3 regions of the Pseudomonas sp. 1L-C-7-B-C1 genome follow, and region 1 is predicted to be linked to each of the others. Evidence: riboswitches for the same ligand, from Rfam matches in the RefSeq annotation. Region 1 holds a riboswitch; each other region holds the start of a gene.
What was found. Region 1 has a riboswitch for cobalamin ahead of AC0Z8Z_RS12720 (CbtB domain-containing protein). Riboswitches for the same ligand answer to the same signal wherever they lie in the genome.
Positions count from the first base shown of each region.

Region 1 (9,728 bases):
GCTGATCGAGGCTGTCCGGGTCATTGGTGACACCGCCGAGCAGCGCGTGAATCAATGCGGTGCCGGTCTCGGGCAACTCCTCGACCGGGTATCCCTCGGCCTGCATGCCCTTGAGGATGTTCAGCGCGGCCGCCGGCGTGTCGAGGCCGACGCCGTTGCCGATGCGCCCGTCGCGGGTCGGGTAGTTGGCGAGAATCAGCGCCACGCGCTTGTCGGCGTTGGCCGTGCGGGCCAGCAACACCCAGCGCCGGGCCAGTTCGGCGACGAAATCCATGCGCCCCGGCTGGGCGCGGTAGCAGACCACGTCGGACTGGCTGCGCTCGCTGTGCCAGGCCAGGTCCTTAAAGCTGATCGGCCGACTGATGATGCGACCGTCCAGTTCCGGCAGCGCGATGTGCATCGCCAGGTCGCGGGGGCCCAGCCCTTGGGCGCTGGCCTGCCAGGCCGGTTCGTTGTCCTGGGCACAGATGGCCTGGATGACCGGGATGTCCCGGCGAAACGGCCGCACATCCGGCGCTTCCGGGTTCGATTGAGCAAACCCGGTGGTGTTGATAATGACCTCGCAGTCCACTTCGTCGAGCCAGTCCTGTATCGCGCTCATGCAGCCGGCTTCCTTCAGGCTGGCAACAGCGATCGGCAACGGGTTCAGGCCCTGTGCCGACAAGCGCTCGCAGAACACATCGATGAAGCCGGTGTTGGCCGCCTGCAGGTGGGAGCGATAAAACAGCACGGCGGCGACCGGCTGATCCTCGCGCCAGTCGGCCTGCCAGCGGGCCAAATCGGCGTTGGTGTTCCGCGGGTGGTAAATGACGGTGCGCAGCAGGGTTTGCGGCTCGACCCAGGGATAGTCGCCGCCCAGCCAGCGTGTGGCGATGAAGTTGAACAGCGCCAGCGCGTTGTGCTTGCCGCCCTGACGCAGGTAATGCCAGAGCCGATCACGGTCTTCGGCAGATTCCGTGCTCAGGCCGCTCAGCTCAGGGTCTGGCCGATCACAGCCCGGGACCAGAATCAGCTTCACCCCTTTGGCCGCCAGCTCCACCAGCCGCTCGACGCCGTAACGCCAATAGCCGATGCCGCCGTGCAGGGAAATCAGGATGACTTTGGCGTGGCGCAGCACCTCGTCCACGTACAAATCCACCGATGCATGATTCTGCACCTGCATCGGGTTGGCCAGGCGCAGGCTCGGGTAGTCACCCGGCAGTTGATGCGCGGTTTCAGCCAGCAGGGCCAGATTCGAGTCGGCGCTGCACAGGATCACCAGCTCGGCGGGGGTCTGGCCCAGGTCAGCGATGCTGTCGTCGGGAACGAAGCCGCCGGGCTGAGTGCGCAGCAGGTGCATGGTTAGCCTTTGGTCCCTGAGAGTGCAGCGCGCAATTGCGCTTCGAGGACGCCGGCGTCCAGTTCCTGGCCGATCAGCACCAAGTGGGTTTCCCGGGCTTCGTCAGGCTTCCAGGCGCGGTCGAAATGCTTGTCGAAGCGCGTGCCGACGCCTTGCACCAGCAGGCGCATGGGTTTGCCGGGAATTGCAGCGAAGCCTTTGACGCGCAGGATGCCGTGCTGGACGACGGCCTGGGTCAGCGCGTCGAGCAACAGCGATTCATCCGCCTGGGGCAGCGTAATGGAGATGGAGTCGAAGGCGTCATGGTCGTGATCATCGTGATCGTCGCCTTCGTGGTGATCGTGATGGGTCTTGCGGCCATCAATGTGCAGCTCGGATTCGGCGCCGAGCCCCAGCAACACGCTGATCGGCAGCTGGCCTCGGTTCGCTTCGACGATTTTTACTGCTGGCGGCAATTCTTCGGCAACTTCCGCGCGCACCGCTGCCAGCGCATCGGCGTCGAGCATGTCGGCCTTGTTCAGCACGACCAGATCGGCGCTGGCCAGTTGGTCGGCGAACAGCTCGTGCAGCGGCGATTCGTGGTCCAGGTTCGGGTCGAGCTTGCGCTGAGCGTCGACCTGATCCGGGAACGCGGCGAAGGTGCCGGCGATCACGGCCGGGCTGTCGACCACGGTGATCACCGCGTCGACGGTGCAGGCGTTGCGAATTTCCGGCCACTGAAAGGCTTGCACCAGCGGCTTCGGCAGGGCCAGGCCCGAGGTTTCGATGAGGATGTGATCGAGATCGCCGCGGCGGGCGACCAGCTCCTGCATCACCGGGAAGAACTCTTCCTGAACGGTGCAGCACAGGCAGCCGTTGGCCAGTTCGTAGACGCGACCGACGGCCTCTTCTTCGGTGCAGCCGATGGTGCACTGCTTGAGGATGTCGCCGTCGATGCCCAACTCGCCGAATTCATTGACGATGACGGCGATGCGTCGGCCTTCGGCGTTGTCGAGCATGTGCCGCAGCAAGGTGGTTTTGCCCGAGCCGAGAAAGCCGGTGACGATGGTGACGGGAAGTTTGGCCAGTGTTTTCATCGGTTGCCCTCAGGCGTGCGGCGGGGCAACGAGGACGAAAACAGCGCAGGCCGGCGGAAGCAGGCGCGCGGTTCGATTCGCCACCGGATCACCCCGCCCGGTTGTAGTGGAATGCCTCGGCCGCTTGCAAGCGGTCCGATTCGAGGCAGGTCTCCTGGCTCACGGCGGCCGGTTGCTGACAGGCATCGTCAGGCGACTGGCATTCATCGCGCCTTCCCGCTCGCGCAGTGGCTGTGCAATGAACCTGTCCGTTTACAGTTGCGGGGGCAGCTGCGGCTTGAAACCGCATTCCCTTCTTAGCGCCGGTGGCCTTGATACATGAAAAGGCGGCCGGCGAACCTCAAGTGCGCAAGGCTACGCAGTGACCGCAGGCCGGTCAATCGCGCCGTTGCAGTGATTGCCGCGCCGATTGACGCAGCGAATGACCCCACGATTGACGACACGAACCGTGCGTGGTCTTCTACACACCTTGTTACGGGTGCCCTTCACAGGGTGAAACGGGAAACCGGTGCGTGCAGACCTTCGGGTGTGCATCAGTCCGGTGCTGCCCCCGCAACGGTAAGCGAGTGAAGAGTCAGATCCACTGTGTCGGCATCGATATGGGAAGGCGATTCTTGAAGGCACGATGGCTGTAACGGCTGATGCATGTGCCCCTCGCGAGCCCGGAGACCGGCCCGACAACACACCATAACAACCCGCGGTGGGCGGGCGCTGTTGAGCACTGCCGGCATTCGCCTGCGGTGCCCTTGCGCCTTTCCGTCCGCTGAAACCACTTCAGAGGGAAGCGCCATGTCCATCAGCACACCCCGCCAGACGTCCGGCACCGCCGGCAACACCACAACGGCCGTGACTGCCACGCAAAGCCAGCGCCTTGTTGCCGCCGTCAGCGCGATGTTTCTCGGCGCATTTCTGGTGTACTTCGCCGGTTTCTCCCACATCGATGCGGTGCACAACGCGGCACACGACACCCGTCACAGCTCCGCCTTCCCTTGCCATTGAGACCTGCCGCCATGTTCAAGCGAATTGCGCAAACGGCCGGGTTCACCGGACTGCTCGCCGCCCTGTTGTTGACACTGCTGCAGAGCTTCTCGGTGGCGCCACTGATCCTGCAGGCGGAGACCTACGAAAAGGCCCCGGCTACTGAGATGCACGAGCACGGCGACGGTGCGATAGCCGGCCACGTCCATGACGCCGAAGCCTGGGAGCCGGAAGACGGCTGGCAGCGCGTGCTGTCCACCACCGGCGGTAATCTGGTGGTCGCGGTCGGGTTCGCCTTGATGCTGGCGGCGCTGTACACCCTGCGTACGCCGACCAGTGCCCGCGAAGGCGTGATGTGGGGATTGGCCGGTTATGCGGTATTCGTGCTGGCGCCCACTCTTGGTTTGCCGCCCGAACTGCCCGGCACCGTCGCGGCGGACCTGACCCAACGGCAGATCTGGTGGGTGGGCACTGCTGCCTCCACGGCTGCAGGGTTGGCGTTGTTGGTGTTTGCCCGGCACTGGCTTTTGAAGGTTGTGGGCGCAATGATTCTGGTGGTGCCGCATATCGTCGGCGCCCCTCAGCCGGCGGTGCATTCGGCACTCGCCCCGGAAGCCCTTGAAGCGCAATTCAAGATTGCGTCGCTGCTGACCAATGCGGTTTTCTGGATTGCCCTGGGCTGGATCAGCGCCTGGCTGTTTCGTCGCAGTGACACGCCCGCGACGCAAGCCGGTTTGAACCCTGCTCTGTGAACGAGTTGCGCGAACGGCCGCTGTGGGTGGTCGGTCTGGGCTGCCAGCGCGGCTGTTCGGCGCTGGAGCTTCGGCAGTTGATGGAGGATGGTTTGCGCGAATGTCAGCTTGAGCTAAAGGACGTTGCCGGCCTCGCCTCCATTGACGGCAAGTCGGCTGAGGCGGGATTGCTGGCACTGGGTCATGAGCTGGAGCTGACGATCGGGTTTTTCAGCGCGGGGGATCTGGCGGCTTACGAGGCACAGCTGACGTACCGTTCGGACATCGCCTTTGAACGCACCGGCTGCTACGGCGTGGCGGAAAGCGCGGCGCTGGCGATGGCGACCCGGTTAACCGGCGCGCCCGTGACCCTGGCCATCCCCCGCCGAAAAAGCCCCCATGCGACATTTGCGCTGGCAACCGCAATCTTGTAGGACCGGCCAACCCTTGTAGGACCGGCTCAAACTGTAGGACCGGCTTTAGCCGGGAAGGCGTCAGTGGTCACACCGCAGATTTTGATGGTGTGCCCGAGGGCCCCTTCCCGGCTAAAGCGAGTCCTACAAAGTCAGACCGAGTGCGCTCAGGGATAATGCATTCGACGAGTCAGTGCTCCAATGAATTCCAATCAGGACACCCCATGACTGTTTATTTCATCGGCGCCGGGCCGGGAGATCCGGATCTGATCACTGTTAAAGGTCAGCGGCTGATCCGCAATTGCCCGGTGATCATTTACGCCGGCTCCCTGGTGCCTGAAGCGGTGCTGGAAGGGCATCAGGCGGTTCAGGTCGCCAATAGCGCTTCGTTGCACCTTGAGCAGATCATCGATCTGATGAAATCCGCTCATGCGCAAGGCCAGGATGTGGCGCGTGTTCACTCGGGCGATCCGAGCCTGTATGGCGCCATCGGCGAGCAGATCCGCTGCCTGCGCGAGCTGCAGATCCCCTTCGAAATCATTCCCGGCGTCACTGCCACCGCGGCGTGCGCTGCATTGCTTGGCACGGAGCTGACGCTGCCGGACATTTCCCAGAGCGTGATCCTGACCCGCTACGCCGACAAAACCGACATGCCAGAAGGCGAAGCCCTCGGTGATCTGGCGCAGCATCAGGCGACCATGGCGATTCACTTGGGAGTGAATAATCTGGGCAAGATCGTCGCCGAGCTGACCCCACACTACGGCGCCGATTGCCCGATTGCCGTGGTGCATCGGGCCAGCTGGCCGGATCAGGACTGGGTCACCGGCACGCTGGCGGACATCGAGGAAAAGGTGCGGATCAAGGGGTTCCGCCGCACCGCGCTGATTTTGGTGGGACGGGTGCTGGGCAACGATGTGTTTAGCGAATCATCGCTGTATCGCGCGGGCCACGCCCATGTGTTCAGGCCCTAGCGTGCGCTTCTAGACCTTGGCGAGCGCCCACAAAAAAGCCCCGAACCAGTCGGGGCTTGCTTGCCACGCCATCACTTCTCAGTAATACGCGTTTTCTTTCTGGGTGTGGTCAGTCACGTCACGCACACCGGTCAGCTCGGGGATGCGTTCCAGCAGGGTGCGCTCGATGCCTTCCTTGAGCGTCACATCCGCTTGGCCGCAACCCTGGCAACCACCGCCGAACTGCAGAATGGCGACATTGGCCGCGTCCTCTTCCACAACCTCGATCAAAGTCACCTGACCGCCATGGCTGGCGAGCCCTGGGTTGATCTCGGTCTGCAGGTAGTAATTAATGCGTTCGTTGATCGGGCTGTCGGCGTTAACCATCGGCACCTTGGCGTTCGGCGCCTTGATGGTCAGCTGTCCGCCCATGCGGTCGGTGGCGTAATCGACCACGGCATCGTCCAGAAACGCTTCGCTGAATGCGTCGATCCAGGCGGTGAAGCTTTTCAGGCCAATGGCCGTGTCTTCGGGTTTCTCTTCGCCTGGCTTGCAATAGGCAATGCAGGTTTCAGCGTATTGGGTGCCAGGCTGGGTAATAAACACGCGGATGCCGATGCCGGGCGTGTTCTGCTTTTCCAGCAGATCAGCCAGGTAATCGTGGGCGGCATCGGTAATCGTAATAGCGGTCATGAAAATTCCTCGCAGACGTGGGGCGCAGTTTACGCCAATCAACTGCGCCTGACAAAGCCCTAGTAAATTAGTCGGGTAAGCGACCCATCGACTGCCCGGCGCCTGTCACGACAGCGCCGCCTCCTTGCTCGCCCTTCTCTGGTCCAGCCAGCCCTTCATGCGCCGGTACAGCCCCTTCTCGATCCACTCATAACTGAGCCACGCCCCGAGCGCGATGACTGGCACGCAGACGGCGAAGACCAGATAGGGGTTAACGCCGTAGCGCTCGCTCACCAGCCATCCCGCATAGAGCACCAGCACGTGGAGCAGGTAAACCGAGTACGAACAGTCGCCCATGGTTTTCAGCAGGCGGTAATTGCGCAGATAGGGTTCGAGGGAGATGCAGGCGACGACGATCACCGCGCTCGGCAGGCCCCAATTGATGATGCGTGGCGCCGGTTGCAGGTGGTCGATGGTGAACAGCGCAGCGCCGATTGCGATCAAGGGCAACCACAGCCTTTCGCTGATCCAGCCCCGGCGGTAGATCACACCCACGAAGATGCCAAGCAGGAATTCATACACGATGTCATTGGCATAGAACCGGCTGACCAGCCCGGAGCGACCCAGCACGTCGGTAATGGCAAACAATGCCGCTGCCAGGATCAGCGGGCGCAGCCGTTGCTGAAACAGGAAGACCATCGAGAACAGCACGTAAAACAACATTTCGTAATTCAGCGTCCAGCCCACGTTCAGGGTGGGATAGAGGCCGTAACCGCCAGGGTTTTCCGAAGGGATAAACAACAGCGATAAGACGAAGCTCTGCCAGTCGACCACCTGATGGGGCAACAGCGGCTGTGCGACGACCACGAGCAGGCCCATCACCAGGGTGTACAGCCAATACGCGGGGACGATGCGAATCACCCGATTGAGCATGAAGCGGCCGGCAGGAATGTCCTTGTCCACGGTCGAAAGGTAAATGACCAGACCGCTGATAACGAAGAAGACGTCGACGCCGACAGCACCTTTTTCAGTGAAAAAACGGCCGACCGGCCCACTCGGATGGAAGTCGAAAAAAATCTGCATGAAGTGGTGACACACAACAGCCCACGCGGCGAGTGCCCGCAGGGCCTGAACCGAAATCAACATCTGCAACCTCTTGCTTCGTCTGGATTGACCTTCAATCCCACACTCAAAAAGAGCGGGTGCCGAAGAGCGACTCCCAACGTCCGACTTCAGACGTTGCAAAAAGGTTCGGCTTCACTGACGGGCTGCATAATGGCTGCGCGCCATGTTTTATAAGGGTTTCAGCGTTTGAGGCAGTGTCAGCGGGGCTATTCCGCGCTAACGATGGAGTTGCACGCAGGACGCGATTGCAGGTCCGACGACGGCCTCCAACATGAACATAATTCATGTAAATCCCGGAATGATTTAAATCCGCGCAGGTTTGCTATTATTTCGCACCTTTCAGCGCCATCTTATTTCGTACTTTTTCATCCGGGTAACCTCATGTCAGATCGCAGCGCGCGTCTTCAAGCACTCCAGCAGGCTCTTCAACAGCGAATCCTGATCCTCGATGGCGGCATGGGCACGATGATCCAGAGCTATCGACTGGAGGAAGAAGACTACCGCGGCAAGCGCTTTGCCGACTGGCCGAGCGACGTCAAGGGCAACAACGACCTGCTGATCCTGACCCGGCCCGACGTGATTGGCGCGATCGAGAAGGAATACCTCGACGCCGGCGCGGACATACTCGAAACCAACACCTTCAACGCCACCCAGGTGTCCCAGGCCGACTACGGCATGGAAGCGCTGGTCTACGAACTGAACGTGGAAGGCGCGCGCCTGGCCCGCCAGGTTGCCGACGCCAAGACTCTCGAAACCCCCGACAAGCCGCGCTTCGTCGCCGGCGTGCTCGGCCCGACCAGCCGCACCTGCTCGCTGTCGCCGGACGTCAACAACCCCGGCTACCGCAACGTGACCTTCGACGAACTGGTGGAGAACTACACCGAGGCGACCAAAGGCCTGATCGAAGGCGGTGCGGACATGATCCTCATCGAAACCATCTTCGACACCCTCAACGCCAAAGCGGCGATTTTTGCCGTTCAGGGCGTGTTCGACGAGCTGGGCTTCGAGCTGCCGATCATGATTTCCGGGACCATCACCGACGCTTCCGGCCGCACCCTCTCCGGACAGACCACCGAAGCGTTCTGGAACTCCGTGCGTCACGCCAAGCCGATCTCCGTGGGCCTCAACTGCGCGCTGGGCGCCAGCGAACTGCGGCCGTACCTGGAAGAGCTGTCCAATAAAGCGGAAACCCATGTGTCGGCGCACCCGAACGCCGGCCTGCCCAACGAATTCGGCGAGTACGACGAAGCCCCGGCCGAAATGGCCAAAGTGGTCGAAGAGTTCGCTCAGAGCGGCTTCCTGAACATCGTCGGCGGTTGCTGCGGCACCACGCCGGCGCACATCAAGGCCATCGCCAACGCCGTTGCGCCCTATGCGCCGCGCCCGATTCCGGAGATCCCGAAGGCTTGCCGCCTGTCCGGTCTGGAGCCGTTTACCATTGATCGCAGCTCGCTGTTCGTCAACGTCGGCGAGCGCACCAACATCACCGGTTCTGCCCGCTTCGCCCGCCTGATCCGTGAAGACAACTACACCGAGGCGCTGGAAGTCGCCCTGCAGCAGGTCGAAGCCGGCGCCCAAGTGATCGACATCAACATGGACGAGGGCATGCTGGACTCGAAGAAGGCCATGGTGACCTTCCTCAACCTGATTGCCGGCGAGCCTGACATCTCTCGCGTGCCAATCATGATCGACTCCTCGAAATGGGAAGTCATCGAAGCCGGCCTCAAGTGCATCCAGGGCAAGGGCATCGTCAACTCGATCAGCATGAAAGAAGGCGTCGAGCAGTTCATCCATCACGCCAAGTTGTGCAAGCGCTACGGCGCGGCGGTGGTGGTCATGGCTTTCGACGAAGCCGGCCAGGCGGACACCGAGGCGCGCAAGAAGGAAATCTGCAAGCGCTCCTACGACATTCTGGTGAACGAAGTCGGCTTCCCGCCGGAAGACATCATTTTCGACCCGAACATCTTCGCCATCGCCACCGGCATCGAAGAGCACAACAACTACGCCGTGGACTTCATCAACGCCTGTGCCTACATCCGCGATGAGCTGCCGTATGCACTGACCTCGGGTGGCGTGTCCAACGTGTCGTTTTCGTTCCGTGGCAACAACCCGGTGCGCGAGGCGATCCACTCGGTGTTCCTGCTGCACGCGATTCGCAACGGCCTGACCATGGGCATCGTCAACGCCGGCCAGCTGGAGATCTACGACCAGATTCCGGCTGAACTGCGTGACGCGGTGGAAGACGTGGTGCTCAACCGCAACCCGGAAGGCACCGACGCGCTGCTGGCCCTCGCCGACAAATACAAGGGCGACGGCTCGGTCAAGGAAGCGGAAACCGAAGAATGGCGCGGCTGGGAGGTCAACGAGCGCCTCAAGCACGCGCTGGTCAAGGGCATCACCACGCACATCGTTGAAGACACCGAGCTCTCGCGCCAGTCATTCAA
Region 1 is NZ_JBXAWH010000007.1:89,538-99,265, forward strand. Features, by position in the region: gene cobN (cobaltochelatase subunit CobN) at 1-1,339, opposite strand, end outside; gene cobW (cobalamin biosynthesis protein CobW) at 1,342-2,415, opposite strand; cobalamin riboswitch at 2,543-2,773, opposite strand; cobalamin riboswitch at 2,875-3,107, shown strand; gene AC0Z8Z_RS12720 (CbtB domain-containing protein) at 3,205-3,414, shown strand; gene AC0Z8Z_RS12725 (CbtA family protein) at 3,426-4,145, shown strand; gene AC0Z8Z_RS12730 (cobalamin biosynthesis protein) at 4,142-4,558, shown strand; gene cobM (precorrin-4 C(11)-methyltransferase) at 4,762-5,508, shown strand; gene nfuA (Fe-S biogenesis protein NfuA) at 5,587-6,180, opposite strand; gene AC0Z8Z_RS12745 (acyltransferase family protein) at 6,286-7,305, opposite strand; gene metH (methionine synthase) at 7,666-9,728, shown strand, end outside.

Region 2 (9,728 bases), on a different contig from region 1:
TCTGCCACTGCTCAATCCGCTACCAAGCGCGCCGACTACGCCTCTTCCGTACTGGATGACGAAGTCGCCACTGAAGACGAGCTCGCTCAGTTTGCCGACAACAAGCCATACCGATTGCCGGTTCTGGCTGACAGCATCCTCGAACGCGGCAAATCCTTGATAGGCACTCGCTATCGCTTTGGCGGCACGTCGACCACCTCCGGTTTCGACTGCAGCGGTTTCATCGGTTACCTCTTCCGTGAAGAGGCGGGCATGAGCCTGCCGCGGTCTTCCCGCGAAATGATCAATATCGATGCCCCTCTCATCAAGCGCAATGACCTCAAGCCGGGCGATCTGCTGTTCTTCAGCACCGCCGGCCGTGGTCGTGTCAGCCATGCGGGCATCTACCTGGGCGATGACCAGTTCATCCATTCCAGCAGCCGCCGCAGCGGTGGCGTCCGCGTCGACAGCCTCGACGATGCCTACTGGGCCAAGACCTTCATCGAAGCCAAACGCGCACTGGCCATGGCACCTTCAACGGTACCTGAAACCACCACCGCGATGACCTCGACTACCATCAAGCGCCAACACCGTTAATTCCGGGCGCGTAGAGGGTTCGGCCCTCTTGCGCGCAACCCCGGCTGTCGGCAAAGTAAGCTGCACCCCGCACAGGTTGTCGTGTTTATGTCGTTAACGGTTCGCCTGATGGTTGCCTCTCTGGCTGTGCTGCTGGCCGCGTGTTCCAGCACTCCACCGCCCGCTCCGCGCAAGGTCGTCTATCGGCCTGTGGTTTCCGCTCCTCCCCAGTTTGCTTCACCGCTCGCCGACGACGTCTTGTTGCGCGCGATCGGCCTCGTTGGCACGCCCTATCGCTGGGGCGGCAACACGCCTGATTCGGGATTCGATTGCAGTGGCCTGATCGGCTACGTCTACCACGATGCGGCGGGGATCACCTTGCCGCGGTCGACACGGGATATGATCACCCTGCGCGGTCCTGACATCGATCGCAGTCAGCTGCAGACCGGTGATCTGGTGTTCTTCGCCACCAGCGGCGGCTCCCACGTCAGCCATGCCGGCATCTACGTCGGGGAAGGGCGATTCGTTCACGCACCAGCCACCGGCGGCACCGTCAAACTCGACAGCCTCGACAAGCCCTATTGGCAAAAAGCCTGGCTGAACGCCAAACGCGTTATCCAGCCATCGAACCTCGCCAGGCAATAGTCGCTTCTGAGGCAATGTGTTCATGGGCTGTTGCTGCATGAACACCTGTGCCTTTCAGGGTGAAATCCCGTAAACCCGTGGGCGCTCTGCCCACGGTTCGATTGACGCTCCCCAGTCAACCCTCTAACCTTCGCGCCATGTTTCAGGTGCCCGGGACTTCGTTGGTCCACAGGGTGAAACAGGGAAGCCGGTGCGATTGCTCGTGCGATCAATTCCGGCGCTGCCTCCGCAACGGTAAATGAGTCTGGGCCACGCACGATGCCACTGTGTTCGCTGAACATGGGAAGGCGCATGGCCTGCCACGCTTGTGGCAACTCATGAGTCCGGAGACCGGCCTGATCCATCGAACAGCATCACGGAGGGCGATGCTCTGCTGCAGGCCGGCCTTGTCCGGTGCCTGCTGACAGTCTTTGCCCGTGCCCTCCGTCTGCCACACCTGCCCTCAAGCGGAGAGCTGAGATGAGCGAATCCCCCGAACGTGACGAACGCCACCTGGCGCGCATGCTGCGCAAAAAGGCGGTGATGGACGAGCGCATTTCCAGCGCGCCGAATGAATGCGGATTGCTGTTGGTGCTGACCGGCAACGGCAAAGGCAAGAGCAGTTCGGCGTTCGGCATGCTCGCCCGCGCCATGGGCCACGGCATGCAGTGCGGCGTCGTTCAGTTCATCAAAGGCCGCCACAGCACCGGCGAAGAGCTGTTCTTCCGCCGCTTCCCTGAACAAGTGCGTTACCACGTGATGGGCGAGGGCTTCACCTGGGAAACCCAGGACCGCCAGCGTGACATCGCCGCCGCCGAAGCCGCCTGGGCCGTGGCCCGGGAGATGCTCAAGGACGCGTCCATCGGTATGGTCGTGCTCGATGAGCTGAACATCGCCCTCAAGCACGGTTATCTGGACCTGGAGCAGGTGCTGAGCGATCTGCAGGCACGGCCACCGATGCAGCATGTGATCGTCACCGGTCGCGGGGCGAAGCATGAATTGATCGACCTTTCAGACACCGTGTCCGAAATCGGCGTGGTCAAGCATGCCTTTCAAGCCGGCATCAAGGCCCAGAAAGGCATCGAACTGTGAGTGAGCGTCAACCCCGGCACTGCCCGGCAGTGCTGATCGCAGCGCCGGCGTCCGGTCAGGGCAAAACCACCGTCACTGCCGCACTGGCCCGTCTGCACCGCAATCAGGGGCGCAAGGTGCGCGTGTTCAAATGTGGGCCGGACTTTCTCGACCCGATGATTCTTGAACGCGCCAGCGGCCATCCGGTGTACCAACTGGACATGTGGATGATCGGCGAGGACGAAAGCCGGCGCCTTTTATGGGAAGCCGCTGCCGATGCCGACCTGATCCTCATCGAAGGCGTCATGGGCTTGTTCGACGGCACCCCCTCCAGCGCCGACCTGGCGCGGCGTTTCGGCGTGCCGGTGCTGGGCGTGATTGACGGCACGGCCATGGCCCAGACCTTCGGCGCTTTGGCGCTGGGACTGGCGCGCTATCAGCCGGATCTGCCGTTCGCCGGCGTGCTGGCCAATCGCGTCGGTACGGTGCGCCACGCGCAGTTGCTGGAAGGCAGCCTGACCGAAGGCCTGCGCTGGTACGGCGCGCTGTCCCGTGAAACCGGCATTGAGCTGCCCAGCCGGCACCTCGGCCTGGTGCAGGCCAGCGAATTGAATGACCTGGACATGCGCCTCGACGCTGCCGCCACCGCGCTGGCCAGCACCTGCGACGCCACCTTGCCACCGTCCGTGACCTTTACCGCGCCGGAATTCGTGCCGGCCGAACCGCTGCTGGCCGGGGTGAAAATCGCCATCGCCCATGACGAGGCGTTCGCGTTTTTCTACGGCGCCAGCCTGGACCTGCTTCGGGAGATGGGCGCAGAACTGTCCTTCTTCTCGCCGATCCGCGACCGCGAATTACCCGACGCCGACAGTCTGTATCTGCCCGGTGGCTACCCGGAATTGCATCACACCGCGCTGGCGGAAAACCACAGCATGCTCGCCGCGATTCGCGCGCACCACGCCGCCGGCAAACCCTTGCTCGCCGAATGCGGCGGCATGTTGTACCTGCTCGATGCCCTGACCGATGTCGACGGCCAGCGCGCCGAAGGGGTGGGCTTGCTCAAGGGTGAAGCCGTGATGCAAAAGCGTCTGGCAGCCCTTGCCCTGCAATCGGTCGAACTGCCGGAAGGCACCTTGCGTGGCCATACCTATCACCACTCCCTGACCAGCACCGAACTGACCCCCATCGCCCGCGGCCTCAGCCCCAATGGCGGGCGCGGCGCCGAAGCGGTGTACCGCGAAGGACGCATGACTGCGTCGTACGTGCACTTCTACTTCCCCTCGAATCCCCAGGCGATGGCGGCGCTGTTTTTGCCATGAGCCTGGCCAATGCAATCGCCGCATTCTGTGGGAGCGAGCTTGCTCGCGAAGGCTGTCTTTCTGACGTAATTGCCTGTCTGACCCAACGCTTTCGCGAGCAAGCTCACTCCTACATGGGGCGCATCGCAGGTGATTGCTGTGTTTCACGCGCGGGACAGGCGACTCCATGACTGAACACACCTTCACCGATCCCGAACGCGCCGCCGTTTACCGTGCCATCGCCGAGCGTCGCGACATGCGCCACTTCTGCGGCGGCACGGTCGCGCCCGAGTTGCTGGCCCGCCTGCTCGAAGCCGCGCACCACGCGCCAAGCGTCGGATTGATGCAGCCGTGGCGCTTCCTGCGGATCACCGACCCGGCATTGCGTGGGCAGATTCAGGCGCAGGTGGAGGAGGAGCGTATTCGCACTGCCGAAGCCCTCGGCGAGCGCTCTGACGATTTCATGAAGCTGAAGGTCGAGGGCATCAGCGACTGCGCCGAGGTATTGGTCGCCGCGCTGATGGACGACCGCGACAAACACATCTTCGGCCGTCGCACCTTGCCGGAAATGGACATGGCGTCGCTGTCATGCGCGATCCAGAACCTCTGGCTGGCGGCGCGTGCCGAAGGCCTCGGGATGGGCTGGGTATCGCTGTTCGACCCCCTGGCCCTGGCCGATCTGCTGAAGATGCCAACCGGTTCAAAACCCCTGGCAATTCTGTGCCTGGGTCCCGTCAAGGAGTTCTACCCGGCGCCGATGCTGGTGCTGGAGGGCTGGGCGCAGCCGCGCGCGCTGCAGGAACTGGTTTACGAGAATACATGGGGAGTGATTGCATGAGCGTGGCGTTATTGAGCGTCGCCGGGGTCGCGCTGGACGCGTTGCTCGGCGAGCCAAAACGGAACCACCCGCTGGTGGCGTTCGGCCGCTTTGCCGAGCGCATCGAACAGCGCCTGAATGCCGCCGGCCGGGGCTGGCGCAGCCATGGCGTGACCGCATGGTTCATCGCCGTGATTCCCCTGACCCTGATCGCCACGCTGCTCAGTTGGTTGCCGTTGATTGGCTGGCTGGTGGAAGTCCTGGCGCTTTATTGCGCGTTGGGTTTGCGCAGTCTGGGTGAGCACGTCGAGCCGGTCGCCCAGGCGCTGCGCAGCGATGATCTGGACGAAGCACGCCGACGGGTCGGCTATCTGGTCAGTCGCCAGACGTCCGAACTGGACAGCACCGAAGTGGCCCGCGCGGCCACGGAATCGGTGCTGGAAAACGGCAGCGATGCGGTGTTCGCGGCAATCTTCTGGTTCGTCGTGCTGGGCGCGCCGGGCGTCGTGCTCTACCGCCTGAGCAACACCCTCGATGCCATGTGGGGCTATCGCAACGAGCGCTTCGAACGCTTCGGCTGGGCGGCGGCGAAAATCGACGACCTGCTCAACTACATTCCGGCCCGCCTGGTGGCGTTGACCTACGCGCTGCTGGGCAACACCCGATTGGCCCTGCGCTGCTGGCGCACCCAGGCACCGAAGTGGGACAGCCCCAACGCAGGTCCGGTGATGGCCGCCGGCGCCGGTGCGTTGGGCGTCGAACTGGGTGGTGCGGCGATTTATCACGGCGAGCTGCATGAGCGCGCGACCCTGGGCGAAGGTGTCCCGGCGGACGCGAATTCCATTGATCGCGGTTGGCAACTGGTGCAGCGCGGCGTGTGGCTGTGGTTGCTGATCTTGTGTCTGGGGACAGAATTCTATGCTTGAACATGGCGGCCGATTGCGTGGCGCAGTCCTGAAATATGGCATTGAAGAATCGAGCTGGCTTGACCTGTCCAGCGGGATTTCGCCGTGGTCGTGGCCGATCCCGGCGATTCCTGAAGCGGCTTGGGCGCGCCTGCCGGAAACCGATGACGGTCTGGAAGCCGCCGCCCGCCGCTATTACGGCGCTACGGACGTGCTGCCGGTGGCCGGTTCCCAAGCGGCGATCCAGGCGCTGCCGCGTCTGCGTCAGGCGGGCAAGGTCGGCGTGCTGTCGCCGTGCTACGCCGAGCACGCCGAGGCCTGGCGCAATACCGGCTTTCTGGTGCGCGAGGTGCTGGAGCACGAGGTGGAGCGGTTCATCGACACCCTTGATGTGCTCGTCGTAGTCAACCCGAACAACCCCACCGGCCTGAGCTTGCCGCCTGAACGCCTGCTGGAATGGCACGCCCGTCTGGCCCAGCGCGGCGCCTGGCTGGTGGTGGACGAGGCGTTCATGGACAACACGCCGGAGTTGAGCCTGGCGGCGTACACCCAGCGCGCGGGCCTGATCGTGTTGCGCTCGTTCGGCAAGTTTTTCGGGTTGGCCGGTGTGCGCCTGGGCTTTGTGCTGGCGGAGCCGCGGTTTCTGAAAGTCATGGCGCGGCAGATCGGCCCCTGGTCGGTCAGCGGACCCACGCGGATCATCGGTCAGGCCTGTCTCATCGACGTGGCCGGCCATCAACGCCAGCGCCAGCGCACCGAGCAGGCCAGCCAGCGTCTGGTCGACGTGCTTAATCGCCACGGCTTCGCGCCCAAGGGCGGCTGCGCGCTGTTCCAGTGGCTGATCACACCGCTGGCGGAAGAACTTTACGAATTCTGTGCGCAGCGGGGCGTCCTTCTGCGGATCTTTACTCACAACAGCAGCCTGCGCTTCGGCCTGCCCCGCGAGGAAGCCGACTGGCATCGTCTGGAACAGACGCTCAGCGAATTTTCCCGGGAGCGCTTATGACCCTCGGCAAAACCCTGATGGTGCAGGGCACCACCTCCGACGCCGGCAAAAGCACGCTGGTGACGGCGCTGTGCCGCTGGCTGACCCGTCAGGGCGTGCGCACCGTGCCGTTCAAGCCGCAGAACATGGCGCTGAACAGCGCAGTGACTGCCGACGGCGGGGAGATCGGTCGCGCCCAGGCGGTCCAAGCCCAGGCCTGTGGCCTCGAGCCCCACACCGACATGAACCCGGTGCTGCTCAAACCCAACAGTGATACCGGCGCGCAAGTGATCATTCATGGTCGCGCCGTCACTACCATGAACGCCGTGGCCTACCACGACTACAAAGCCATCGCCATGCAAGCCGTACTCGCTTCCCACCGCCGCCTCAGCGAAGGCTGGCCGGTGGTCATGGTCGAAGGCGCCGGGTCGCCAGCCGAGATCAACCTGCGCGCCGGCGATATCGCCAACATGGGCTTTGCCGAAGCGGTGGATTGCCCGGTGCTGCTGGTGGCGGACATCAATCGCGGCGGGGTATTTGCCCATCTGGTCGGCACGCTGGAATTGCTTTCGCCCAGCGAACAGGCGCGGGTCAAAGGCTTCATCATCAATCGTTTTCGCGGTGACATCGCCCTGTTGCAGCCGGGCCTCGACTGGCTCGAACAGCGCACCGGCAAACCGGTGGTGGGCGTGCTGCCCTACGTGATGGACCTGCACCTTGAAGCCGAAGACGGCCTCGACCAGCGCCAGACCGACAAGGCCGAGCAGGTGCTTAACGTCATCGTGCCGGTCCTGCCGCGCATCAGTAACCACACCGATTTCGACCCGCTGCGCCTGCATCCCCAGGTGAATCTGCAATTCGTCGGGCCGGGGCAGGCGATTCCCGGGGCTGATCTGATTATCCTGCCCGGCTCAAAAAGCGTGCGCAGCGATCTTGCCTATCTGCGCGCCAATGGCTGGGACACCGCCATCGGCCGCCACCTGCGTTACGGCGGTAAGGTGCTGGGCATCTGCGGTGGCCTGCAAATGCTCGGCGAGCAGCTGCATGACCCGCTGGGGCTTGAAGGCGCGGCCGGTTCCAGTCCGGGATTGGGACTGTTGGCCCTGAGCACGGTGCTGGAAGAAGAGAAGCAACTGCGCAATGTGAGCGGTCGCCTGACCCTCGAAGACGCCGACGTCAGCGGCTACGAGATTCATGCGGGGGTGACTACCGGCGCGGCGCTGGAACGTCCATTGGTCCAGCTCGCCGACGGTCGCTGCGATGGCGCGCGCAGCCCGGACGGCCAGGTCTTCGGCACGTACCTGCACGGGCTGTTCGAGAACCCCGCGTCGAGCAGCGCCTTGCTGCGGTGGGCCGGTCTGCAGAATGTGCAGTCGGTGGATTACCACGCCCTGCGCGAACGCGACATCGAGCGCCTGGCCGATCTGGTGGAAACCCACCTGGACGGCACACTGCTGCGTGAACTCTGCGGCCTGGAGCAACGTTGATGCTGCAATTGATCCTCGGCGGGGCGCGCTCCGGTAAAAGTCGGCTGGCGGAAAAGCAGGCCAGCGAAAGCGGCCTCGACGTCATCTATATCGCCACCAGTCAGCCGCTTGACGGTGAAATGAACCAGCGTGTCGCCTTGCACCGCCAGCGTCGTCCGGCGCAATGGGGGTTGATCGAAGAACCCATCGAGCTGGCCCGCGTGCTCCGGGAAAACGCCGGGGAGGGCCGCTGCCTGTTGGTGGATTGCCTGACCCTGTGGCTGACCAATCTGTTGATGCTGGACGATCCGCAGCGCCTGGCTGAAGAGCGCGAAGCCTTGCTCGACGGCCTGGCTAAACTGCCGGGCGACATCATTTTTGTCAGCAACGAAACCGGGCTCGGCGTCGTGCCACTCGGTGAGCTGACCCGCCGTTATGTCGATGAAGCCGGCTGGCTGCATCAGACGCTGGCCGAACGCTGCCATCGCGTGGTGTTTATCGTTGCCGGACTGCCCATGATCCTCAAAGGACCCGCACTATGAGTAACGCCTGGTGGCTCGCGCCTGCCCGTGACGTCGATCAAGCCAGCCGCGACCACGCGCTGGCCCGGCAGCAGCAATTGACCAAGCCGACCGGCTCACTGGGCCGGCTGGAAGACGTTGCGGTTCAGCTGGCTGGCCTGCAGGGTCGCCTGAAGCCGGAGGTCGATGAGGTCTGGATCGCGATTTTTGCCGGCGATCACGGCGTGGTCGCTGAAGGGGTTTCGGCGTACCCCCAGGAAGTGACCGGGCAGATGCTGCACAACTTCATCATGGGCGGCGCGGCAATCAGCGTGCTGGCCCGGCAATTGTCCGCGCAACTGGACGTGGTCGATCTGGGTACGGTTGCCCCGCTGGACCTGCCGGGCGTGCGTCACCTCAACCTCGGTCCGGGCACCGCGAACTTTGCCCACGGCCCAGCGATGACTGAGGCGCAGCTGCATGCTGCCCTTGGAGGCGGTCGCGACAGCGTGTTGCGCGCCAAGGCGTCGGGCGCCGAGTTGTTCATCGGCGGGGAAATGGGCATCGGCAACACCACCGTCGCCACTGCGCTGGCGTGCGCGCTGCTCGATTGCCGGCCCACCTCGCTGGTCGGCCCCGGCACCGGTCTGGATGCCGAGGGGGTGAACCACAAAGCGCAAGTGATCGAGCGGGCCCTGCGCCTGCATGCCGATGCTGTCGATGATGCGCTGGACAGTCTGCGCGCCCTCGGTGGTTTTGAAGTCGCGGCGCTGGTCGGTGCGTACCTGGCCTGTGCCCAGGAGGGCATCGCTGCGCTGGTCGATGGCTTTATCTGTTCCGTGGCGGCGCTGGTGGCGGTGGGTATCAATCCGTCCTGTCGGGAGTGGCTGTTCTTCGGCCACCGTGGCGCCGAGCCGGGCCATCGTCTGGTGCTGGACGCGCTGCAGGCCGAGCCGTTGCTGGACCTTGGATTGCGTCTGGGCGAAGGCAGCGGCGCGGCGCTCGCGGTGCCGTTGTTGCGTCTGGCCTGCGAGTTGCACAACGGCATGGCGACCTTCGCCGAGGCCGCGGTGGCAGACCGCCCGGCATGACCTTGCATCTGGACCTGCTGCGCCACGGCGAAACCGAATTCGGCGGCGGCCTGCGCGGCAGCATCGATGACGCGCTGACTGACACCGGCTGGCAGCAGATGCGCGCGGCAGTGGTTGGTCGTGGCCCCTGGGACCGCATCGTCAGCTCGCCCCTGCAACGCTGCGCGCGCTTCGCCGACGAACTGGCCGAGCGACTGGGCTTGCTCGTGGAGTTGGAAGTCGATCTTCAGGAATTGCACTTTGGTGACTGGGAAGGGCAGAGCCCCGCGCAATTGATGGAAACCGACGCCGCCGGGTTGGGACGCTTCTGGGAGGACCCGTACGGGTTTACGCCGCCCAACGGCGAGCCGGTCCAGGCATTTGCCACCCGCGTGTTGGCCGCCGTTGAGCGGTTGCAGCGGGCGTGTGAGGGTCAG
Region 2 is NZ_JBXAWH010000011.1:211,412-221,139, reverse strand. Features, by position in the region: gene AC0Z8Z_RS18190 (C40 family peptidase) at 1-576, shown strand, start outside; gene AC0Z8Z_RS18185 (C40 family peptidase) at 664-1,200, shown strand; cobalamin riboswitch at 1,328-1,553, shown strand; gene cobO (cob(I)yrinic acid a,c-diamide adenosyltransferase) at 1,660-2,271, shown strand; gene AC0Z8Z_RS18175 (cobyrinic acid a,c-diamide synthase CobB) at 2,268-3,569, shown strand; gene bluB (5,6-dimethylbenzimidazole synthase) at 3,736-4,386, shown strand; gene cbiB (adenosylcobinamide-phosphate synthase CbiB) at 4,383-5,291, shown strand; gene cobD (threonine-phosphate decarboxylase CobD) at 5,284-6,276, shown strand; gene AC0Z8Z_RS18155 (cobyric acid synthase) at 6,273-7,742, shown strand; gene cobU (bifunctional adenosylcobinamide kinase/adenosylcobinamide-phosphate guanylyltransferase) at 7,742-8,263, shown strand; gene cobT (nicotinate-nucleotide--dimethylbenzimidazole phosphoribosyltransferase) at 8,260-9,312, shown strand; gene cobC (alpha-ribazole phosphatase family protein) at 9,309-9,728, shown strand, end outside.
Region 2: another riboswitch for cobalamin. It lies ahead of cobO (cob(I)yrinic acid a,c-diamide adenosyltransferase); the one in region 1 lies ahead of AC0Z8Z_RS12720 (CbtB domain-containing protein).

Region 3 (9,728 bases), on a different contig from region 1:
CTGAGCGGCGGCTGGGTCATGTTCAGGCGTTCGGCGGCGCGGCGAAAGTTAAGTTCGGTGGCGACGGTGGTGAAGCAGCGCAGCTGGGCAAGCTCGAACATTGATCTATTCCGGGTATCAATCAACAGTCAATCTAGATTAGACGGGAACAATGCGCCGGTCCATGATCGGTTCATCACCTGCATTTCCCATCCCAAAAAAAATCACAAAGACCGGGAGTCGCACCTTGAACCGCACAGTTCCCCAGAGTGAACCCATCGGCGGCGCCGATCCCACCGTACTGGCCCGCGCGGCCGCGAAGGTGAAGCGTCATGTGTTGCCGTTGTTCGTCATCATGTTCATCGTCAACTACATCGACCGGGTCAACATCGGCTTCGTCCGCAGCCACATGGAAACCGACCTGGGCATCGGCGCCGCTGCCTACGGGCTCGGCGCCGGGCTGTTTTTCGTCGGCTACGCGCTGTTCGAAGTCCCGTCGAACATGCTCCTGCAACGCTTCGGCGCCCGCGCCTGGCTGACGCGCATCATGTTCACCTGGGGCGCAGCGGCGATGGCCATGGCCTTCGTGCGCGGCGAAACCAGTTTCTATGTGCTGCGCTTCATCCTCGGCGCGGCCGAAGCGGGGTTCTTCCCGGGCATCATTTATTACTTCACCCAGTGGCTGCCTTCGAGCGAACGCGGCAAGGCCATGGCCATCTTCCTCAGCGGCTCGGCCATTGCCTCGGTGATTTCCGGGCCGGTGTCCGGCGCGCTGCTCGGCGTCAGCGGCCTGAACCTGCACGGCTGGCAGTGGATGTTCATCATCGAAGGCTTTGCTTCCATCGCCCTGTGCGGATTCGTCTGGTTCTGGCTGCAGTCCCATCCCCGCGAAGCCAAATGGCTGAGCGAAGAAGAGAAGGGCGCACTGATCAGCGCGATCGACGCGGAACAACGCGCCCGTGAAGCGGCTCAGGTGGTCAAACCGTCCATCTTCAAGCTGCTCGCCGACCGGCAAATCATGCTCTTTTGCTTCATCTACTTTTCCGTGGCCCTGACCATCTACGGCGCGACGTTCTGGCTGCCGAGCATGATCAAGAAGATGGGCAGCCTCACCGATTTCGAAGTCGGCCTGTTCAACTCCATCCCGTGGATCATCTCGATCATCGCCATGTACGGCTTCGCCGCGCTGGCCGCTCGCTTCAAGCATCAACAGGCGTGGGTTGCGGTCACCCTGGTGATTGCCGCGTGCGGGATGTTCATGTCCACCGTCGGCGGGCCGATCTTTGCCTTCGTCGCCATCTGTTTTGCCGCCATCGGTTTCAAGGCAGCTTCGGCGCTGTTCTGGCCGATTCCCCAAGGCTATCTGGACGCGCGCATCGCCGCGGCTGTCATCGCGCTGATCAATTCCATCGGCAACCTCGGCGGCTTCGTGGCGCCCACGGCGTTCGGTTTTCTGGAGCAGAAAACCGGCTCCATTCAAGGCGGCATGTACGGCCTGGCGCTGACCTCGCTGGTGGCGGCCGTGGTGATCTTCTTCGCCCGCACCACGCCCAAAGGCGACCCGCACCGCCCCAAGCCTGAAGACGCTGCAACCCTTCGTACAGCGACCTCGCTCAGCTCAAAACCAAGCCTGAAACCCTAAGCTCACACCCTGATTGACCGGGAGAAGTCATTTGAAAATCACACGCGTCACCGTCACCCCGATTGCCTTCCGCGATCCGCCGTTGCTCAACGCCAGCGGCATCCACGAGCCCTTTGCCCTGCGCTCGATCATTGAAGTGGAAACCGACAACGGCTACCTCGGGCTGGGCGAAAGCTACGGCGATGCGCCTGCGCTGGCGATCCAGCAGCAGTTGCAGAGCCAGTTGATCGGCATGGACCCGTTCAACCTCAACCACCTGCGCGCGGTGGTCAAAGCGACCGTTGCTGCAAACAAGCCAGCGAGTATTGCCGGGGCTGAACTGGCGCCGGGCTCCCACGCCAGCAAGGCGGTGAGCAATGCCTATTCGGCGTTCGAAGTGGCGTTTCTGGATGTGCAGGCACGTTCCATGAACCTGCCACTGGTTGACCTGCTGGGCGGTGCCGTTCGCGACCGCGTGCCGTTCAGTGCGTACCTGTTCTTCAAATACGCCCAACACGCCGACTCGCCTTACGCGCCGGACAGCTGGGGAGAAGCGCTGAGCGAAGAACAAATCGTCGCCCAGGCGCGGCGCATGATCGAAGCCTACGGCTTCAAGAGCATCAAACTGAAAGCCGGCGCGCTGGACCCGGAGCACGAAGTGGCGTGCATCAAGGCGTTGAAAAAGGCATTCCCGGGCTATCCGCTGCGCATCGACCCCAACGGCAACTGGTCGCTGGAGACCTCGATCCGCATGGCCGAACTGCTCGGCGACGACCTGCAGTATTACGAAGACCCGACGCCCGGGCTGGAAGGCATGGCCGAACTGCACAAACGCACCGGCCTGCCGCTGGCGACCAACATGGTCGTCACCGACTTCGACGAATTCCGCCGCAGCGTCGCGCTGAACAGCGTGCAGATCGTCCTCGCCGACCACCATTACTGGGGCGGCCTGCGCGACACCCAGGCGCTGGCAAAAATGTGCGACACCTTCGGCCTCGGCGTCTCCATGCACTCCAATTCCCACCTGGGCATCAGCCTCATGGCCATGACCCACGTCGCCGCCGCCGTCCCCAACCTCGACTTCGCCTGCGACACCCACTACCCGTGGCAAGAACCGGACGAAGAAGTCATCAAAGGCGGCAAACTCCCCATCGTCGACGGCTGCGTCCACCTCACCCGCGAGCCGGGGCTGGGCCTTGAACTGGACTACGACCAGCTAGGCAAACTCAATGACCAATTCCTGACGTGCGGCATTCGCCAGCGGGACGATGTACGGCAGATGCAGAAATACAAACCGGAGTGGAAGGCGGTGAAGCCACGGTATTGAGGTTGGGGGTGGGGCTGCATGAACGGCGGCGTTTGGGATACCGCATTCGCGAGCAAGCTCGCTCCCACAAGGAGGGTCCAAACCGAAAAATCCGCCGGCGCCTGGACTGGCCTCTTCCCGGCTAAAGCCGGTCCCACTAATAGACCGCGCGCGCCTGTAGGACCGGCTTCAGCCGGGAAGCTTTTGATCTGCTCTTGATCTTCATACGCAAAAGGCCCAGACACCACCAATCGCGACTTTGGTGCAGGCCGAACGCAGACGACGCGCAGTGGGCCGAGCCGCATGGATGCGGCGAGAGCGCCGTCAGGACATGGATGTCCGTTCGGCGCGGGCCCACGGAGCGTCGTCGGAGTGAGGGAACCCGACGAAGTCGGGCCAAACCGAGAGCAAGCACCCTTGGTTACTTGGGGTGCTTTTCCAAGTAACTCGCCGAAGGCGAAAACGAGGCCGTTAGGCCGACGCCGTTGATCCTGGCGCCCTCAGCCTCAACATACGAGCCCCGTCAAACGGATCAACCAACCAATGCCCCCGCACCCCAAAAACGTCACCCAACAGCTCCGGCGACAACACCTCAAACGGCGAACCCAACGCCACCAACCGCCCGCCATCCATCACCGCCAGACGATCACAGCCCAACGCCTGATTCAAATCATGCAACGCCACCACCGTCGTCACCGGCAAATCCTGCACCAGCTGCAAAATCGACAACTGCTGCTGGATATCCAGATGATTCGTCGGCTCATCCAGCAACAACACCTGCGGCCGCTGCGCCAAAGCCCGCGCAATATGCCCGCGCTGCTGCTCCCCACCCGACAACGTATGCCACGACCGATGCACCAGAGGCTGCAAACTCACATCCGCAATGGCCTTCGCCACAATCCCGTCATCCATCTCGCCCCACGGCGCCAGCGCCGACAGCCACGGCGTACGCCCCAGCTCAACCGCCTGCAACAGACTGATCGAATCACCGGTCTGGGCATGCTGCTCCACCACCGCCACCTGCCGCGCAATGTCCCGCCGGCTCAGCGCCGACAAGCGCTTCCCGCCCAGGCGAACTTCGCCCTGAGACGGCGTCTGAATCCCTGCCAGCAACTTCAACAGCGTCGACTTGCCCGAGCCATTGGGCCCGACGATCCCCAGATTCTCCCCCGGCCGAATCGCCAGGCTCACGCCACTGAGCAGTGGCGCGCCCTTGACCGAATAACCCAGGTCACTGCCTTCGAGCATGGCGCCGGGCACCTCCTGACGGGCGTTCATCGAGGACGATTCCCGCGGACCAGCATCATGGCAAACACCGGCGCGCCCACCAGCGCAGTGATCACCCCGATCGGCAACACCTGACCCTTGATCAGCGTGCGCGACAGCACATCGGCGGCGATCATGAACAGCGCGCCGATCAGGGCGCTCAAGGGCAGCAACCGTGCATGGCGCACGCCGGCCACCAGGCGCACCGCATGGGGAATCACCAAACCGACGAAGCCGATGGAGCCGACAATCGACACCATCACCGCCGTCATCAGCGCGGCAGTGAGGATCAGCACGGCCTGCACCCGGCGCACCGGAATGCCCAGCGATGCGGCTGAATCGGTGCCAAACGTGAACGCATCCAGCGCGCGCCGATGCCACAGGCACACCAGCAAGCCGAGCAACACGACCGGCACTGACAGCGCCACCGACGACCAGCGCACGCCGCTGAGATTGCCCAGCAACCAGAACATGATCCCGCGCGCCTGTTCGGCATTGGCCGACTTGGTGATCAGGAAAGACGTCAGGGCGTTGAACAGCTGGGACCCGGCAATGCCCGCCAGAATGATCTGGCCGGCAGCGGTCTGACCACGGGAGGAGCGGGCGAGCAGGGCGACCAGCGCGAACGCGGCGATCGCACCGGCAAACGCGCCGGTCGAGAGAGAAATCGTACCGGCGCCGATGCCGATGATCGCCACCAACACTGCGCCGGTCGACGCGCCGGCGGAAATGCCCAGCAAGTAGGGATCGGCCAGCGGATTGCGCAGCAACGATTGCAAGACCACGCCCGACACCGCCAGCCCTGCGCCGCAGGTCGCGGCAACGATGGCCCGGGTCAGGCGGTAATTCCAGACGATGCCCTCGTCGATAGGGTCGAGAGGAAAACCCGCGGCCCACAGCTTGTTGGCCAGCACCTGAACGATCACCGGCAGGCTGATCGACGTCTCGCCAATCGCCACGCCCGCCAGCACCGCCAACGCCATCAACGCGAGGGCCCAGGCACCGTGGCCGAAGATTCGGACGACGCTCGACCGGGGCATGCTGAATGACGTCATTGCGCTTGAGTGGCCTGAGCCAGTTGCTCGATGCCGTCAAACAGCCGCACGCTGGACTCCATGGCGCTGGCGTCCATGATCACGATGCGATTGTTTTTCACCGCGTCCATGTTGCGGGTGACAGGGTCGGAGCGGAGAAACGCCAGCTTCTTCTCGTGATCGTCGGCCGGGAAGCGGCGACGGTCCATGCGTGCGATGACCAGCACGGTCGGGTTGGCCTTGGCGATGGTTTCCCAGCCCACGGTCGGCCATTCCTCATCGGAGTCGATGACGTTACGCATGCCGAGGGTGTCGAGCATGAAGTTGGGGATGCCCTTGCGCCCGGCCACGTAAGGGTCGACGTTGATGTCCGGGCTGGAAAACCAGAACACCGCCGAGACGGGTGGATTGTCATGGGCTTTCGCTTGCGTCACCGCCTGGGCCAGCCGGGTTTGGTAACCCGTGATCAATTGCTCGCCACGGTCCTGCACGTCGAAGATCTGCGCCAGCTGACGCAGGCTTTTGTACAGGGTGTCGATGCGGAAGGCTTCGAGGCGCGTGCCGTCAGCGCCAACCCGGTTGTTCTTGCCCTCGCAATCGGACGGCAGGATGTAGGTCGGGATGCCCAGATCGCGAAACTGCTCGCGGGTGCCGACCGCGCCCTGGGGCCCGACCATCCACTCAAACTGCACCGGCACGAAATCCGGGCGTTTGCCGATCACTGATTCAAAACTCGGCGCGTTGTCGGCCAGGCGCTCGATGCCGTCGTTGAGGGTTTGGTACTGGGGCAGCACGGGATTGAACCACAGCGAAGTGCCGATCACGTTGGGGCCCAGGCCGAGGGCGTAGAGCATCTCGGTGGCGGCCTGGCCGATGGTGACGGTTTTCTGCGGGGCATGGGTGAAGGTCAGCGGTTCGCCGCAGTTGTCCACGGTCAAAGGGTAGGCCGTCGACGCCGCGAAACCGGCGGTGGGCAAAGTCAGCGTGACGAGCAGGGCGGCGAGGCGGCGCAGCGGCATGAACAGCGATCTCCAGAAAGCCTGAGTGCTTGGCGAAGCAGGCGCTGGAAAGTCCACCCGACGGGCGCCCCTACGATGAGGGCGAGCACAGCGTGCGCGAGCGACGCGCGAACGGGAGTCCTTCCCCGGACACCCCGCCGGTGAATGAATATGCTGGCCGGCAGGTCTCCTGACTGGCGCATCATCGCTATGCTTCGGCCTTCCCGGGGTCACCCAGTGGCAAACAGGAAGCAGGGCTCAGCGCCTACAGTTGCGGGGACAGTTCCGTTTCAGCGCGCAGCGCGCCTGGGGATTCCCTATTAATTCCGAGTGGAAACCGGCGGCGGGGATACTAAACGATTCGGCGGGTGGAGGCGAATGCGGCGGCGGTGTGGCAGAGGCTAATACCTGTGGGAGTGAGCTTGCTCGCGAAGAGGCCGGCACATCCGCTAAATCTTCAGTGGCCAGGATGCAGTCTTCGCGAGCAAGCTCACTCCTACAAGGGTTCGTGCGCGCTCTTCGTAAGTCCAGAGGGGCTGCCTACAGCTTAAACGGCCAACCGACGATCTTCTTCGGCCGAGGCGTCGCATAGGTCCGCACTTTCGAGGTCTTCAACCCCAGACGCACCAGCGATTCGGCCAGCGCCACCGCTGCGGTGACGCCATCCACCACGGGCACGCCGGCGCGGTCGCGGATGAGTTGATCCAGCCCGGCCATGCCGCCGCAGCCCAGGCAGATCACTTCGGCCTTGTCGCGGGTCACCGCGTCGAGGGCCTGCTCAACGATGGCTTCGACCGCACGCTCGGGCGATTCTTCCAGCTCCAGTACGCTCATGCCACTGGCCCGCACCGACGCGCAGCGCTCGTACACGCCGGCCAGCTTCAAACGGTCTTCGATCAGCGGCACGGTGCGGTCCAGCGTCGTGACCACGGCGTATTTATGCCCCAGCAGCATCGCCAGGCTGGCCGCGGCTTCGGTGATGTCCACCACCGGCACATCGAGCAATTCCTGCAAGCCCTCGCGGCCGTGCTCGCCGTAGCCGGCTTGGATCACCGCGTCGTAAGGCCCTTCGTAGGACATCACCCGGTCCATCACCGCAATGGCCGCCAGGTAACTTTCGAAATTGCCTTCCACCGACTCGGCGCCGAAGCGCGGGGTCAGGCCGATGATCTCGGTGCCAAGCGAGGCCACGCTGCGGGCCTGCTCGGCGATGGTCTCGGTCATGGATTCGGTGGTGTTGACGTTGACGATCAGAATTCGCATGGACAGATCTCGCGCGGGAAACAAGGCCGGGCGTCTGGCCCGGCGTCGTTGCCCACGATATCAGTCTTTGCCCGGGACTGGCGCCTGCAGGGCAATGAAGCCCTGATCGCGCATGGCCTGCCAGAAACCATCCGGCACCTGGGCGTTGAGCGCGGTGACGTCTTCGATGATCCGTGATGGCCGGCTGGCACCCGGAATCACCGCTGCCACCAGCGGGTTGGCGAGGACGAACTGCAACGCCGCCGACTTGATGTCCACTTGATACTGCCGGGCGATCTCCTGAATGTGCGCCACCTTGTCGAGCATCGCCGGCGACGCTTCCTGATACTCGAAATGCTTGCCGCCCACCAACACGCCGGAGCTGTAAGGCCCGCCGACGACGAATTCGGCGTTGTGCTGACGGGCCTTGTCGAACAGCCGTTGCAGCGGCTGGTCATGGTCGAGCAGCGAATAACGGCCGGCGAGCAGGAAACCATCGGGCTGGGCTTCTTCCAGGTCCAGGGTCAGTTCGCACGGCTCGACGCGGTTGACGCCAAGGCCCCAGGCCTTGATCACGCCTTCTTCGCGCAGTCGGGTGAGGGCGCGGAAAGCGCCGGTGCGGGCGATGTTGAAATGCTCGATCCAGGCATCGCCGTGGGCGTCCTGGGCGACGTCGTGAACAAACACGATGTCCAGCCGATCGGTGTTCAGGCGTTTCAGGCTCGCTTCAATGGAACGCAGCGTGGCATCGGCGGAGTAATCAGTGACGATCTTGTTTTTCAGGCCTTCAGCGAACGGACCGCTGCGGGTCTCGGTGTCGATCTCGTCGGAAATCAGCCGGCCGACTTTGGTGCTCAGGGTGTACTGGTCGCGGGCAACGCCGGCGAGGGCCTTGCCCAGACGCTGTTCGGACAGCCCGGCGCCGTAGATCGGTGCGGTGTCGAAGTAGCGAATGCCCTGGTCCCAGGCCGATTGAACGGTGGCCGCCGCTTCCTCTTCGTCGATGGTGCGAAACATGTTGCCCAGCGGCGCGGAGCCGAAGCCGAGGCGGCCGATGATCTTGTCGTGCAGACTCATTTGAGGGTGTCCTGTGCGGTAGGGCGTGTTGGATGGCGCGCGGTTCATGACCTGGATCGAGCACGATAAAACCGGCGAAGCTTCTTTACTGACTGTTGATTGCCGCAGGGGTTCTTGGTCATGGGCGGTGTCTTACTTTCACATGCACGGCAAGCGGCTATCCTCAGCCCATGCAACGTTAGCCACGCGTGCGAATTTCAACATTTCAGATAGATACGTCGAGGGCACAGATTTGAGGGTTGCCCAGAGCCTGTATTTGCGGAGTGGCGTCCGACGCCTTCCCGGCTGAAGCCGGTCCTACGAAGGCGCCGGGGTTCTTGGTAGGGCCGGCTTCAGCCGGGAAGAGGCCCGAATATCCACCATTCATCTTCAGCGGCGCCAGGTTTCAGGGTGACTGCACAGCGAGGCCGCCGATGAGCGAGCACATCATTCATTTCCACTGCGGGGTCGATCAGGCCAGCACCGAGCATTTTCGTGATCGCTGCCTCGAAGCCCTTGGTAAAGGCGCGACCGGGTTGCTGCTGAATTTGTCGACCGCCGGCGGCAGCACCGCGCTGGGATTCACCCTGTACAACTTCCTGAAGTCCCTGAAAGTGCCGATCCGCGCACTGAACAGCGGCAACATCGAATCCATGGGCATCGTTATCTATTTGGCGGCTCAAGAGCGGATCGTCTGCCCCCACTCGCGTTTTCTGATCCATCCCATGAGCTGGTACTTCAACCAGAGCTCGGTGGATCACTCACGCATGCGCGAATACCTGCGCAGCCTGGACAACGACCTGCAGCGCTACGTGAATATTTACGAAAGCGAGACCGTGAGCGCCGTGCACCCGCTGGACATCGGGCGCTGCCTGTCGGCGGAGGAGAAAGTGATCCGTGCCGAAGATTCGCTGGCCTGCGGCATTGCCCACCGTGTCGAGCAACTTCAGTTCGCCGAGGATGCCGTGCACTGGACCGTCAGCGCCAGCTAAGCTCGATCCATTGAACCGGGCTGCTCTTGAGCCCTCTGATTCTATTGTTGGCCCCATTGAAACGAGAGGTAACAGCCATGCAATCCCATACGCCTGACGCTGCACCCGTTCCGCCGCGCCCCGCTCCTCAGCCGGGTGACGAAGAGACAGGATTCGACGCCGACCTGGATCCGGGCAATGAAGATCCCGGTTCCCAGTTTGATCGGGACGCAACGGTGACGCTGATCAATCCGG
Region 3 is NZ_JBXAWH010000012.1:145,430-155,157, forward strand. Features, by position in the region: gene AC0Z8Z_RS18960 (LysR family transcriptional regulator) at 1-101, opposite strand, end outside; gene AC0Z8Z_RS18965 (MFS transporter) at 335-1,621, shown strand; gene AC0Z8Z_RS18970 (glucarate dehydratase family protein) at 1,653-2,927, shown strand; gene AC0Z8Z_RS18975 (ABC transporter ATP-binding protein) at 3,378-4,184, opposite strand; gene AC0Z8Z_RS18980 (FecCD family ABC transporter permease) at 4,181-5,155, opposite strand; gene AC0Z8Z_RS18985 (ABC transporter substrate-binding protein) at 5,224-6,225, opposite strand; cobalamin riboswitch at 6,368-6,561, opposite strand; gene AC0Z8Z_RS18990 (aspartate/glutamate racemase family protein) at 6,745-7,467, opposite strand; gene AC0Z8Z_RS18995 (aldo/keto reductase) at 7,528-8,523, opposite strand; gene AC0Z8Z_RS19000 (ATP-dependent Clp protease proteolytic subunit) at 8,937-9,494, shown strand; gene AC0Z8Z_RS19005 (hypothetical protein) at 9,572-9,728, shown strand, end outside.
Region 3: another riboswitch for cobalamin. It lies ahead of AC0Z8Z_RS18985 (ABC transporter substrate-binding protein); the one in region 1 lies ahead of AC0Z8Z_RS12720 (CbtB domain-containing protein).